One region of the Bradyrhizobium sp. JHI2711 genome, then DNA from elsewhere that is predicted to be linked to it. Evidence: predicted binding sites of a transcription regulator. Region 1 holds the regulator's gene; each other region holds the start of a gene.
What was found. The regulator LexA, encoded in region 1, represses DNA repair genes until DNA is damaged. The targets are predictions, from matches to a motif close to TGTTCNNNNTGTGTTCNG.
Positions count from the first base shown of each region.

Region 2: the regulator LexA is predicted to act here: its motif matches at 1,497-1,514, upstream of uvrA (excinuclease ABC subunit UvrA).
Region 3: the regulator LexA is predicted to act here: its motif matches at 1,580-1,597, upstream of ACTEK7_RS13630 (YifB family Mg chelatase-like AAA ATPase).
Region 4: the regulator LexA is predicted to act here: its motif matches at 1,420-1,437, upstream of ACTEK7_RS11275 (DUF3072 domain-containing protein).

Region 1 covers NZ_JBPZPT010000001.1:368,811-372,013, forward strand. The annotation lists gene ACTEK7_RS01770 (GAF domain-containing protein) at 1-581, opposite strand, end outside; gene ACTEK7_RS01775 (hypothetical protein) at 799-1,233, opposite strand; gene lexA (transcriptional repressor LexA) at 1,623-2,324, opposite strand; gene ACTEK7_RS01785 (molybdopterin molybdotransferase MoeA) at 2,501-3,203, opposite strand, start outside.
Region 2 covers NZ_JBPZPT010000001.1:479,736-482,938, reverse strand. The annotation lists gene ACTEK7_RS02325 (outer membrane protein) at 1-359, shown strand, start outside; gene ACTEK7_RS02320 (outer membrane protein) at 581-1,336, shown strand; gene uvrA (excinuclease ABC subunit UvrA) at 1,611-3,203, shown strand, end outside.
Region 3 covers NZ_JBPZPT010000002.1:230,507-233,709, reverse strand. The annotation lists gene ACTEK7_RS13630 (YifB family Mg chelatase-like AAA ATPase) at 1-1,522, opposite strand, end outside; gene ACTEK7_RS13625 (PilZ domain-containing protein) at 1,751-1,996, shown strand; gene ACTEK7_RS13620 (tetratricopeptide repeat protein) at 2,076-2,873, shown strand; gene ACTEK7_RS13615 (CpaE/TadZ family protein) at 2,993-3,203, opposite strand, start outside.
Region 4 covers NZ_JBPZPT010000001.1:2,400,063-2,403,265, reverse strand. The annotation lists gene ACTEK7_RS11290 (Do family serine endopeptidase) at 1-142, shown strand, start outside; gene ACTEK7_RS11285 (hypothetical protein) at 412-774, shown strand; gene ACTEK7_RS11280 (DUF6496 domain-containing protein) at 781-1,098, opposite strand; gene ACTEK7_RS11275 (DUF3072 domain-containing protein) at 1,189-1,383, opposite strand; gene ACTEK7_RS11270 (hypothetical protein) at 1,499-1,720, shown strand; gene ACTEK7_RS11265 (hypothetical protein) at 1,816-2,058, opposite strand; gene ACTEK7_RS11260 (hypothetical protein) at 2,154-2,411, opposite strand; gene ACTEK7_RS11255 (hypothetical protein) at 2,552-2,773, shown strand; gene ACTEK7_RS11250 (HWE histidine kinase domain-containing protein) at 2,770-3,203, opposite strand, start outside.

The DNA of each region.
Region 1 (3,203 bases):
GGCACGCCGACGCCGAGATTGATCCCGACCTTGGCGGCATCCTCCCAGCGCAGGAAACTCTTGGCGTCGTGCAAGTCCTTGATGATCAGCGGCAGGCCCGCCTTCCAGGTGCGTCCGGGCAGGCCGAAGCCGCGCGGAAATCTGGTGTGGCGGGAGTTGAATTCGAACATGTCCGCGGTGCCGTAATAGCCATCGACGAGCCCCATCTCATGCGAGAGATCAGGATCGTTGTGCCAGAGTTCGATCGCGCCGACATGCGCCTCGTCGTCGCCGCAGAACAGCACCAGCACGGCTTGCAGGAATTCGCCCGCGAACACCGGCACCGCCACGCCGCAGGTGAGGCCGGCCGCAGCGGCCTGATCGGTCCGCTTGAAATAGGAGTTGGCGAATTTCGTGAGGATGACGGGGTGGCCACAGGCCCAGGCCTTGCCTGGAAGTCCCTCGTCATATCCGAAGTGCAGCTCTTCGCTGACGGCTTTGAACGCGGACAGCCCATCGTCGTAGAGGCCGCCGCCGAATTCCAGCCGCATGCGCGTCCGTTCGGGTACCCAGAGTTCAACGACGCGAATGAAGGTCTTCATCGAGCGTGTCCGCCGCCTCAAACCACGACAGCATCGGTCATTTGGCTGCGGAGCGGACGTTCAAAATGCGGGCAGCACGGCCCAAACTTCGTGCGACGACGAGGCGCGGCGGTGGGCTCGCCGATCGAATGTCCTGAAACACAAACTTACCGGGCTCGCCGGCCTCGGCCGGCGACGGCAATTTCAATCCCGGGCTCGGCCTGTCGGCCGAAGGGCGTCAGCCGATCGGCAGGCGCGTGATCGTGGGCCGCGTGTCGGCGACGATCTGCGGCTTGTGCTCGCGCTCGGGGGCTGGCTGCGTCACCGGCAATTGCAGCACGGTCGCGCGCTGGCCTTCGACGAGCTGCGTCACCAGCACGTATTTGCCGTCGGGGAATTCGATCGCGTCATGATGGCGATCGGGAATGTGCGGGTCGATCTTGCCGAACTTGCCGACGCGAGAGTTCACGGTGCGCGTCCAGATCCAGCGGTTGTCGTAGCGGACATTGTCGGCGAAAGCGAGCTCCGTCCCCGGCAGCAGACAGACCGCGACGGAGGGATCGGCTTCGGAAGCGAAACCGCGCGTCGAGGTGCCGCGGAAGGTTGTCGTGACGATCGTCTCGCCGACTTCGGCGGGGCGCGTCGCGACGGCATGCAGGCTGTAGTCACACATCGGGTGCTCCTCATGCTGGGATAGCGACCCGCGTCTCTTTCGAGGCGCAGGCCTCTATCAGAGTGGAAGCATACAACGCTCTGCTCGGTTATGGGCAAATCTGCGGCTCGCGTTCGCAGCACGCGATCACATTATCTTTCCCGGATTCGATAGGAACAAACCTCGCGTCCTTGCATTTGGCCGCAGCTATCAGCACTGCCGGCACAACTCTACCGGCGAAGCAGAGAGAGATTGCTGCGCGCCTGCACGGGCGAATGTCGCGCGGGAAGATGGACCGGACAGCTGGCGCAGAACCAGACAAACCATCCGGCCGGAGCGGACAAGTATCCGCTCCGATCCTGGATCGCCGATGCCGATCGAAGCGCGCGCGGCGCTTGAGACTTCCGGTATCAGTACTTCCGATAAAGCCCGATCAACTTGCCCTGGATCTTCACGCGGTTCGGCGGAAGAATGCGGACCTCGTAGGCGGCATTGGCGGGCTCGAGCGCGATCGAGGCGCCGCGGCGGCGGAAGCGCTTGAGCGTGGCCTCCTCGTCGTCGATCAATGCCACCACGATGTCGCCGGTATTTGCGGTCTCGTTGCGCTGGATCAGCGCCATGTCGCCGTCGAGGATGCCGGCCTCGACCATCGAATCGCCGCGCACTTCGAGCGCGTAGTGCTCGCCCGAGCCGAGCATGTCCGGCGGCACGCTGATGGTATGGCTGCGGGTCTGCAGCGCCTCGATCGGCGTGCCGGCGGCGATGCGGCCCATCACGGGTACCGCGACGGGGCGCTCGCCATCGTCCGCAGGCGGGCTGGAGCTCGCGCGCACCTTGCCGAGATTGCCCTCGATCACGCTCGGGGTGAAGCCACGGCGATTGCCGGCGGCGGCCTGGAGCTCGGGCAGCTTGATCACCTCGATGGCACGGGCACGGTTGGGCAGGCGGCGAATGAAGCCGCGCTCCTCGAGCGCAGTGATCAGGCGATGGATGCCTGACTTCGAGCGCAGGTCGAGCGCATCCTTCATCTCATCGAAGGACGGCGGCACGCCGCTTTCCTTCAGACGTTCGCTGATGAACCGCAGAAGCTCGTATTGTTTGCGCGTCAACATCTCGACCAAAGTCCCCCGGTTGATGTCGTTCGATTCCGACACGATGAAGTCGGCACTAAGCCGCTACATCCTCGAAACAAATCATGAACGGACACTATATGTTCGATATGTGTTCCGCAACTGCTTAATTTATGGTGAACGCGGCCAAGCTCGCGGAATGCGTGTGGCTGGGCGGCTCAGACGGGCAGCCGGAGCACCTCGCAAGGCGTGCCGGCCTCGGCCTTCGGCGCGAACGGTGCGCGCACCAGAAGTACCTGTGCCGCAGCGAGATTCGCAAGAAGGGAGGAGTCCTGATGGCTGACCGGAAGGGCGACGCGCGTGCCGTCGTCGCGCTCCTCCAGCCGCGCACGCAGATAGTCCTCGCGCTGGTCGTTGGCGGCGAGATCGCGGCCCAGCACGGCGCGCTCGCGCCGATGATGAATCGCTGAACGGCCCGACAGGGCGCGAATCAAGGGGACCATGAACAGGAAGGCGCACACGTAGGACGACACGGGATTGCCGGGCAGGCCAATCACGCGCATCGCGCCTATCCGACCGTGCATCATCGGCTTGCCCGGCCGGATCGCGATCTTCCAGAACGCCATCGCGATGCCTTCGCCCTTGAGCGCCTGCTGGACCAGGTCGTGGTCGCCGACCGAGGCACCGCCGGTCGTGATCAGGATGTCGGCGCCGCTCTCGCGCGCGCGGCGGATGCCGGCGGACGTCGCCTCCAGTGTATCGGCGGCAATTCCGAGGTCGATGGTCTCGGCGCCCTCGCTGCGGGCGAGCGCATGCAGGGCATAGCCGTTGGAATAGACGATCTGGCCGCGACCAGGCGTGGTGCCCGGCATCACGAGCTCGTCGCCGGTGGCGAGAACGGCAACCCTCGGGCGGCGGATG
Region 2 (3,203 bases), 110 kb from region 1:
GTTCGCGTATCGACGCGCTCGGCACCGTGCGTGGTCGCATCGGCTGGCTCGCTTCCCCGAGCGTCCTGCTGTACGCCACGGGTGGTTACGCCTGGATCAACAACAAGATCAGCGTCAGCGCGCCCCCCGTTCTGAGCCTCTCGGAGAGCCAGTTCCATTCGGGCTGGACGGTCGGCGCGGGCGTCGAGGCGATGTTTGCTCCGAACTGGTCGGTCAAGGGCGAGTACCTCTATCGCAGCCTGGGCGGCGAGACCTACTTCTCGGGCGTCTTCCCGGTCAACACCGGCACTCTCGACCTCCACACCGTGCAGGTCGGCGTGAACTACCACTTCGGCGGCCCGGTCGTCGCCAAGTACTGAGCTTCGTCTCTGACGCATCATCGTCACGAAAGGCCGGCCTCGCGCCGGCCTTTTTGTTTGTTGCGGCCGCCCGTTCGCTCGCGTTTTCGGAGGGATGTGACCTCTAGGTGACACAACCTTTGGCTTCAATGGTGTAAAGCAATGACGTTGCTTGGGTCATAAGTCCGCTGCTCTTCCGCTCTCCGGAAGACCGGAATGAGAAATGGAAGTGGGGAATGGATATGAAGAAGCTTTTGCTGGCTTCGGCCAGCTTGTTCGCACTCAGCGCGTTGGCACCGGCCTCGGCGGCCGATTTGGCGGCCCGCCCCTACGCCAAGGCACCGGTGGCGCCGATCGCGGCGTACAACTGGAGCGGTTTCTACCTCGGCGCCAACGCCGGCGGTGGCTGGAGCCGCAACTGTTGGGATCTCACCAGTGTCGGCCCCTTCGTGGTCGCTCCGGCGGTGGCCGAAGGTTGTCACAATGCGACCGGCGCACTCGTCGGCGGCCAGATCGGTTATCGCTGGCAGTCCGCCAACTGGGTGTTCGGTCTCGAAGCCCAGGGCGACTGGGCTGACCTGAAGGGTTCGAACATCAGCTCGCCTGCCGCGCTCGCGCCGCTGGTGAACGAGACCAGGATCGACGCCATCGGCCTCTTCACTGGCCAGGTCGGTTATGCCTGGAACAACGTGCTTTGGTACGTGAAGGGCGGCGCTGCCGTCACTCACAACAAGTACACTGGTAGTTTTGGCGGCGTTACGCTCGACACCGCGAACGAAACGCGCTGGGGCGGTACCGTCGGCACCGGCATAGAATTCGGCTTCGCTCCGAACTGGTCGGTCGGTGTCGAATACAACCACCTGTTCATGGGCAGGCACAACGAGACCTTCACCTTCCTCGGCGTGACCACTCGCACCGACAGCATCAAGCAGGACGTGGACATGGCTACCGTTCGACTCAACTACACCTTCGGTGGCCCGGTGGTCGCGAAGTACTGATCACGATCGACGTCACATCGTCACGAAAGGCCGGCCTCGCGCCGGCCTTTTTGTTTTGGCTGGGTGCTCCGCGAGCGGTTCCGCGCGTTCCTGCTGCCAGATCCCGCCAGCACGCCAACAATCCGTTGACGATTCGCAAGTCCCACTGGAAATCCGCCGCCGTTCTTCCTACGTTCGCTGCCATACCCATCGGCGCCGATCCCGGTTCCGGGCGCAGCGCGCCTTTTTTGTTGGCGCGATCGCGCACCTTTGGGCTTCCTTGAGGGCAACTCGGATGGATGAAGTGATCAAGGCGAAGCGCCAACAACAGAACGCGGGCTCCAGCCTGCGCGCAATTACGATCCGCGGCGCGCGCGAGCACAACCTCAAGAATATCGACGTCGAGATTCCCCGCGACAAGCTGGTGGTGTTCACCGGGCTATCCGGCTCCGGCAAATCCTCGCTCGCCTTCGACACCATCTATGCCGAGGGCCAGCGCCGCTACGTCGAATCGCTGTCGGCCTATGCCCGCCAGTTCCTGGAGATGATGCAGAAGCCCGACGTCGACCAGATCGACGGCCTGTCGCCGGCGATCTCGATCGAGCAGAAGACGACGTCGAAGAACCCGCGCTCGACCGTCGGCACCGTCACCGAGATCTACGACTACATGCGCCTGCTCTGGGCCCGCGTCGGCGTGCCCTATTCGCCGGCCACGGGCCTGCCGATCGAGAGCCAGACCGTCTCGCAGATGGTCGACCGCGTGCTGGCGTTGCCCGAGGGCACCCGCCTCTATCTGCTCGCCCCCGTCGTGCGCGGCCGCAAGGGCGAGTACAGGAAGGAGCTCGCCGAATGGCTCAAGAAGGGCTTTCAGCGCGTCAAGATCGACGGCACCTTCCATGAGCTGGCGGAAGCTCCTAGCCTCGACAAGAAATTCCCGCACGATATCGACGTGGTGGTCGATCGCATCGTGGTGCGTGCCGATATCGGCCAGCGCCTCGCCGAGAGCTTTGAGACCGCGCTAAAGCTCGCCGAAGGCCTTGCCGTCGTCGAGTTCGCCGATGCGTCCGCGGCGGCTGCGCCTGCGGAGGAAAAGAAGAAGACCGCGAAAATCCACGACAAGAGCGGGCCCGAGCGCATCCTGTTCTCGGAAAAGTTCGCCTGCCCGGTCTCCGGCTTCACCATCCCCGAGATCGAGCCGCGCCTGTTCTCCTTCAACAATCCCTACGGCGCCTGCCCCGCCTGCGGCGGCCTCGGCGTCGAGCAGCATGTCGACGAAGACCTCGTCATCCCTGAGAAGGATCTGACGCTGCGCAAGGGCGCGATCGCGCCCTGGGCCAAGTCGTCGTCGCCCTATTACGTGCAGACGCTGACCGCGCTCGGCAAGCACTACAAGTTCACGCTCGACACCAAGTGGAAGGATCTGCCGAAGAAGACGCAAAACGCGATTCTCTACGGCTCGGGCGAGGACGAGATCAAGTTCTCCTACGAGGACGGGGTGCGCTCCTACGACACCAAGAAGCCGTTCGAAGGCGTCATCACCAACATCAACCGCCGCTACCGCGAGACCGAGAGCGAGTGGGCCCGCGAGGAGCTGGCGAAATATTTTCACGACGTGCCCTGCGAGGGCTGCAAGGGCTTCCGGCTCAAGCCCGAGGCGCTCTGCGTCAAGGTCGGTGGCAAGCATATCGGCGAAATCTCGGAGCTGTCCGTGAAGGGCGCCGGCGCATGGTTCGAGACCGTGCCGGAGGCGCTGAACGCGCAGCAGAACGAGATCGCGGGCCGCATCCTGAAGGAGATCCGCGAGCGCCTCACCTTCCTGCTCGACGTCGGCCTCAATTATCTGACGCTGTCCCGCTCCTCCGGCACGCTGTCCGGCGGCGAGAGCCAG
Region 3 (3,203 bases), on a different contig from region 1:
CATCCTCCGCGAGTGCGCGGTACGACAGCGCTTCGGCGAGGTGCAGCCGGCCGATCTTGTCGGCATGGTCGAGGTCGGCCAGCGTTCGCGCCACCCGCAGCACGCGGTGATAGCCGCGCGCCGACAGGCGCATGGTCTCCGCGGCGTCGCGCAGCAGCTTGGCGCCTTGCGCATCCGGCTTTGCGATCTCCTCCAGCACGGAGGCGGGCGCCTCGGCATTGGTGCGGACATGGGGCAGGCCTGCATCCGCATAGCGCGCCAGCTGGATGTCGCGCGCCGCCGCCACGCGGGCGGCGACCTCGGCCGATCCTTCCGACGGCGGCGGCAGGATCAGGTCGGCGGCCGTCACCGCCGGCACTTCGATGCGCAGATCGATGCGGTCCATCAGCGGACCGGAGATGCGCGCCTGGTAATCGCCGGTGCAGCGGTCGATGCGGCCGCGCTTGCAGGCATAGCCGGGCTCGAACGCATTGCCGCAGCGGCAGGGATTCATCGCCGCGACCAGCATGAAGCGGGCAGGGTAGGTGACGCGATGATTGGCGCGCGACACCGCGACCTCGCCGTTCTCGAGCGGCTGGCGCAGCGAATCCAGCACGCGCGGATCGAACTCCGGCAATTCGTCGAGGAACAGCACGCCCTGATGCGCCAGCGAGATCTCGCCGGGCTTGGCGCGCGCGCCGCCGCCGGTGAGCGCGGCCATGCTTGCGGAATGATGCGGCGAGCGGAACGGGCGCCGCGCCGTCAGCGCGCCGCCTTCGATCTCGCCGGCGACCGAGGCGATCATCGAGACCTCGAGCAGCTCGCTCGGCGACAGCGGCGGCAGGATCGACGGCAGGCGCGCGGCCAGCATCGATTTGCCGGCGCCCGGCGCGCCGATCATGAGCAGGTGGTGCCCGCCGGCGGCCGCGATCTCCAGCGCGCGCTTGGCGCTTTCCTGGCCCTTGATGTCGCGCAGGTCGAGCGGCGAGACGGCGGCCTCGTGCACCTTCGGCGTCGGCCGCGACAGCACCTGCGTGCCCTTGAAATGGTTGGCGATCTGGATCAGCGAGTGTGCGGCAATGATCTGGATGTCCGGGCTCGCCCATGCCGCTTCGGAGCCGCAGGACGCCGGGCAGATCAGACCTTCCTCGCGCATATTGGCGCCGATCGCGGCGGGAAGGACGCCGGCCACCGGCGCGATCGAGCCGTCGAGGCCGAGCTCGCCGAGCACGGTGAAGCCGGTCAGCGCATCCGGCGGGATGGCGCCGATCGCGGCCATCAGCCCGAGCGCGATCGGCAGGTCGTAATGGCTGCCCTCCTTCGGGAGGTCGGCCGGGGCCAGATTGACGATGATCCGCCGCGCCGGCAGCGCCAGCCCCGAGGCGATCAGCGCCGAGCGCACCCGCTCGCGCGCCTCCGACACCGCCTTGTCCGGCAGGCCGACGATGGCAAAGGCCGGCAGGCCGGGCGCGACCTGCACCTGCACGTCAACCGCCCGGGCCTCGATCCCCTCAAAGGCGACGGTAGAAACCCGCTGAACCATGCCGAACCAGCCTGCCCATTGCTGCAATTAGGGGTAGCAGAGCGCGGCCGTTTCCGCAAGAACAATACGGGAACAATCGCTTGGCGGCCGGTCAAATCCTAACCAATCGTAAACGCAGCCCAGACACTACGTCTCGAATGCCACCTTCTCTCCTCAGCACATTCCAACGAATGTCCGCTACTCCTAGGGCTGCGGGATGGGCCGTGGTCTAACGGGTGAACAGTTCAAATGCTTGCAAATCGCCGGAGAAGCGAACGTCGGGTGTGCAGCCGCCTCGCCAAGATCCATTTTGGCGCGGGCTCGCTGCCGCGGGATTGCACGATCACGGATATTTCGGATGGCGGCGTGAAAGTGGTGGCGGAATTTCTGGAAGTGCCGCCGCAATTCACCATCATCTTCGCGCCTGATTATTCCCGCCAATGCCGCCTGCGCTGGCGCATCGGCTGCGAATTCGGCGCCGAATTCGTCGACTGAACATCAACAGGCGCGCCCCTTAACGGGACTTTAGCGTTAATCGGTAAGCATCTCTGATCAGTTGCCGAGTGATCAGAGTATGCCCAAGCGTTCGTTCCTCGCCTTTCCCCCGGCGGGATATCTGTGTTCCGCCGTCCTGATCCTCGCGCTCGGCGGCTGTCAGACGGCCGGCATCGACGACGTCACCGGTGCGCTCGGCGGCAAGCGGGAGTCCGCCGCCAAGCTTGACGGCAAGTCCGACAGCAAGGCCGACCCCACGCCGGAGATGGACGCACTTCGCGAGCGTTATCGCGCCAAGCCGAGCGATCCCGCCATTGCTCTCGAATACGGCAAGGCGCTGCGTGGCAGCGGCCAGCGCGCGCAGGCGGTCGCAGTGCTGGAGCAGGCCGTGCTCGCCCGTCCCGGCAACAAGGCGCTGCTCGCCGGCTACGGCCGCGCGCTCGCCGACAACGGCAATTTCCAGCAGGCCTTCGACGTCCTCGGCCGGGCGCATTCGCCCGAGGATCCCGATTGGCGCATCCTGTCGGCGCAAGGGGCTGTGCTCGATCAGCTCGGCCGCAACGAGGAAGCCCAGCAATATTACGCCGCGGCGTTGAAGATCGTGCCGAACGAGCCGACCGTGCTGTCCAATCTCGGCCTGTCCTACATGCTGCAAAATAATCTCTCGAAGGCCGAACAGGTGCTCGGCCGCGCCCATCAGCGCAATCAGAACGATGCGCGGGTCCGCGCCAATCTGGCGCTCGTGCTGGGATTGCAGGGTCGCGAGGCCGAGGCCGAAATCCTCGTCAAGGCAGACTTGCCGCCGGACCAGGCCGCGGCCAAAGTCGCGGCGCTGAAGCAGCTGCTGGCGAAAAAGCAGCAGCGGGCGGACAGGTAATCCGCCCTAGAGCATGATCCGGACCCGAAGGGCCGCGTCAGCGCAAAGTGTGAAGCGGTTTTCCCTCGCGACAAACGCGGAAGGCGCTTGCGCGGAGATCATGCTCAAATAAGCCGCGTCTACGACGCCTTGCGATGCGGGGCCGAGCTGCGTCCTGACTTGCCCTTCAGCTTCTTCAAAAGCGGCTCGAGCAGCGAGCGCTTCGGCTTCTTCACCTCGCCGCGGCCGGCGAGGCGGTTCGCCATATTCTGGAACAGAACGGTGGTGCGGTGGGTCCTGGAGACCTCCGCGATCATCTGGCCGTTATTGGCCGCGGTCGAGAACAGTTTC
Region 4 (3,203 bases), 2.0 Mb from region 1:
CAATGTCGGTGGAAAAGCGGTCAGCAATGTCGGCGAGGTGCGCTCCGAGCTGGCGCAGGCCAAATCGTCGGGCAAGCGCAGCGTGCTGCTTCAGGTCAGAAGCGCGGAGGCCACCCGCTTCGTTGCGGTGCCACTCGCATAGCGCCAACTCGACCCTTACCAATCCAGGAAGGCGGCCTTCGGGCCGCCTTTTGCACACACGTCACGTCCGCACCAGGCCGGTAACATTCTCGTTAACGGCAGGCATGATGACCTGGTGCGTCCGAAAAAGCCGTGTTCGCTGATCACACTTGCAAGACGCCTCAGTGCTCTGCGGCAACGCCGCCGCCGACCGGGGTTGCAAGCGTGGAACTTCGAGCCTCCCGGCGATTTGTGGAACTCGCCGGTGGTTCACAAGTGATCGGTGCCATCATGGATCGATTGAAGCTCTCGCTCAGGAGTGCGCTGCTCGTGGTGCCATTGGTGCTCTCGGGGGGAAACGCGCTCGGGCGCGACGACGGCCGCTACGCGAACTCTCCTCTGAAGCCATGGTTCGACAGTTTGCGCAGCCATCTCGGTCCGTGCTGCTCGGACGCGGACGGTTTTGCCCTCGCCGATCTCGACTGGGAGTCGCACAACGGGCGCTACCGTGTCCGCATCGACGGACAGTGGATCGATGTGCCGGATGAGGCCGTCATCACCGAGCCCAACCGGGCCGGCCGCACGATGGTGTGGCCGGTCAAGACTGCGTTCGGGATTTCGATCCGCTGCTTCATGCCGGGGAGCATGATCTGAGGCGGGTCAGCGCGACCGCTTGGATTTGCGCTTCGATGATTTCTTGTTCGACGATTTCTTGGACGACGTCCCGGACGTTTTCTTGGATGCTTTCTTGGACGTCTTCTTGGCGCTCTTGCGCTTCGAAGCCTTCTTCGGGACCTTCTTGCCCTTCTTGCGTGCCTTCGACAGTCCGATCGCGATGGCCTGCTTGCGGTTCTTGACGCGGCCGCCGCGCCCGCCACGGCCGCTCTTCGCGGTGCCCTTCTTGTAACGCCGCATCTCGGTGGCGACATCGCTTCCCGAGCTGCGTGAGTAGCGGCGCTTTTTTGCCTTGCGTACCATGCATATTCTCCCTCGGCGGGGAGAACCATTCTGCACAGCCATGGTTCCGGGAGCGTGGAACGGCGCAGGCCTAAAGCGCGATGCGATGCTCTAGAAGGAGTTTGCCAGCTCGATCTCCGTTTCCAGCACCTGGATGCGCCGGGCGGCCTCGGTGAAGGACAGATCCCGCGCATATTGGCCGGGCTGATAGGCCTCTTCGCTGAGCCGCTTCAGCTTGAGGCCCTGCGCCCGCGTCATCTGCTCGCCCAGGAAAAATCTGGCGTCGTATTTACCTTGAACCTGCATCTGGCGTCTCCGTCCTGAAATCGTGACTTGACTATATGTTCTTATTTTGTTCTAACAAGGCATGGACAACAGAATTAACGAAATTCGACGTAAAATCAGAGCCTTGAGGCTTGAGATGGCCGACGTCGAGGCGTCGGTGCGCGACCTCGTCGAGCGCGATCACGACTGCACGGAAAGGGCCCTGGCGCAGATGGACTTGCGCCGGAAGATCAATCTCTTGATCGCCGAATGGAAGGCTGCCGGCGGCAGCGACGTACTGCCGAACGTCCGCGACCGGGTGCGGCTTCGTGCCGTGAAGACAGGCGGCAACTCCGCGCGCGCAGCCGAGCGCCGCTGAGATCCTTGGCGTCGGATACTGAAGGCCGAGTGCCGAACCAAAGATAGAAGACAAAGGGCTCCGCAATGCGGAGCCCTTCATGATTCCAGGGAGCGCTATTTGGTGTCGGTCATGCCGCCCTTGTTGGTCATGGTGCCGCCCTGATCGGAGCCGGGACCGGCGCCGCCTTGGCCGGACGGATCAGCGCCCTTGGAGGACTTGGTGTTGGCGCCGGTGGTCTGTGCCGACGACATCGAGGATCCATGCTTAGTCTTGTGCGATTTGGCCTGGGCGGCAAACGGCGCGGCGGCAAGGCCGGTTGCCAATATTACGGCGAGAGCGAGCTTGGTCGTCTTCATGCGGGGAAACTCCCTGAGTTAAATTGACGCAGGCAGCAAACCTGGCGTCGCGGCAGGAGTTCCCGGCGAAGTATCTTCCGTGCGTCACGCACGCTTCAAGTTTGCTTGTCCTCGGCCAGGATGAACACGGCGCCGGTGAGCGTCGCGCCGATCGCAAAGGTCGTCACCAAGGTGAGGGCGAAGACCATCGCGGCCTGGCTTCCGCCATTGTTCAGCAGGTTGGCGACGGCTGGATTGGACAGGACGAGCGTGAGGCTGAAAATGAGGCCTAGCGCTGCGCCCATCATTGCATGCGTCATCAGCTTGATAAGGCCGCTGGCAGAGATCAGCTCAGACGACTTCTTGGTGCGCATGGGACGGCATCCCGAACTGCCACGCCAACGCGCATTTGATCGCCGGGTTCCGTTCCGCTGAAGGAATTGTTACCGCCCGTTTCATCCGGCGTTCATGCCGGGCTTGCCAAGATGGGCGCCAGCAAAACGGGAACATCGATATGGGTAAGGTCGTCTTTCTTTACCGCTCGCTGGCCTATCGCAACGCGGCCGCGGACATCCTGCGCAAGGCGCGCAAGCTTCCGCTTGGCGCGGAGCGGAGCGCGGCCCGCCGCTACGCGAGGGCGCTGCGCGATCTCGCCCGAACGGAAGCCTGGCTCGAAGGGCGCGTCGCGCGCGAACCACGCACGGCGCAGCGCATGAGCAGCGCAGCGTCAGGTTAACCGGATGCGCGTTGCAATTCGGCAGCGCCGGCGGTGTCGAACTTGCTTGGTGCAGCCGCCGCGGTCTTGCGTGTCAACGGCACCTCAAGACGGCACAGCAGGCCCTCGGCGCGCCAATCGAACTGCGCCTGTCCGCCAAGCTGGGACTCTATGCTCGCAAGCAGGCTTCGCGTGCCGAAGCCGCGCGATTTCGGGGTCTTGACCAGGGGACCGCCGGATTCCTCCCAGCTCAGCGTGAGCAGCTCCTCGTCGACCTGCCAATCGATCGCGAGCCGCCCCGCTCGCGTGGATAGCGCGCCGTACTTTGCCGAGTTGGTGAAGAGCTCGTGCAGTGCGAGCGCCAGCGTCTGGGCCATCGCCGGCAGCAACTGAACTTCGGGCCCTGCCAATTTGATCTGGTCACCCAGCGAATAGGGCGCAAGCTCCTCGT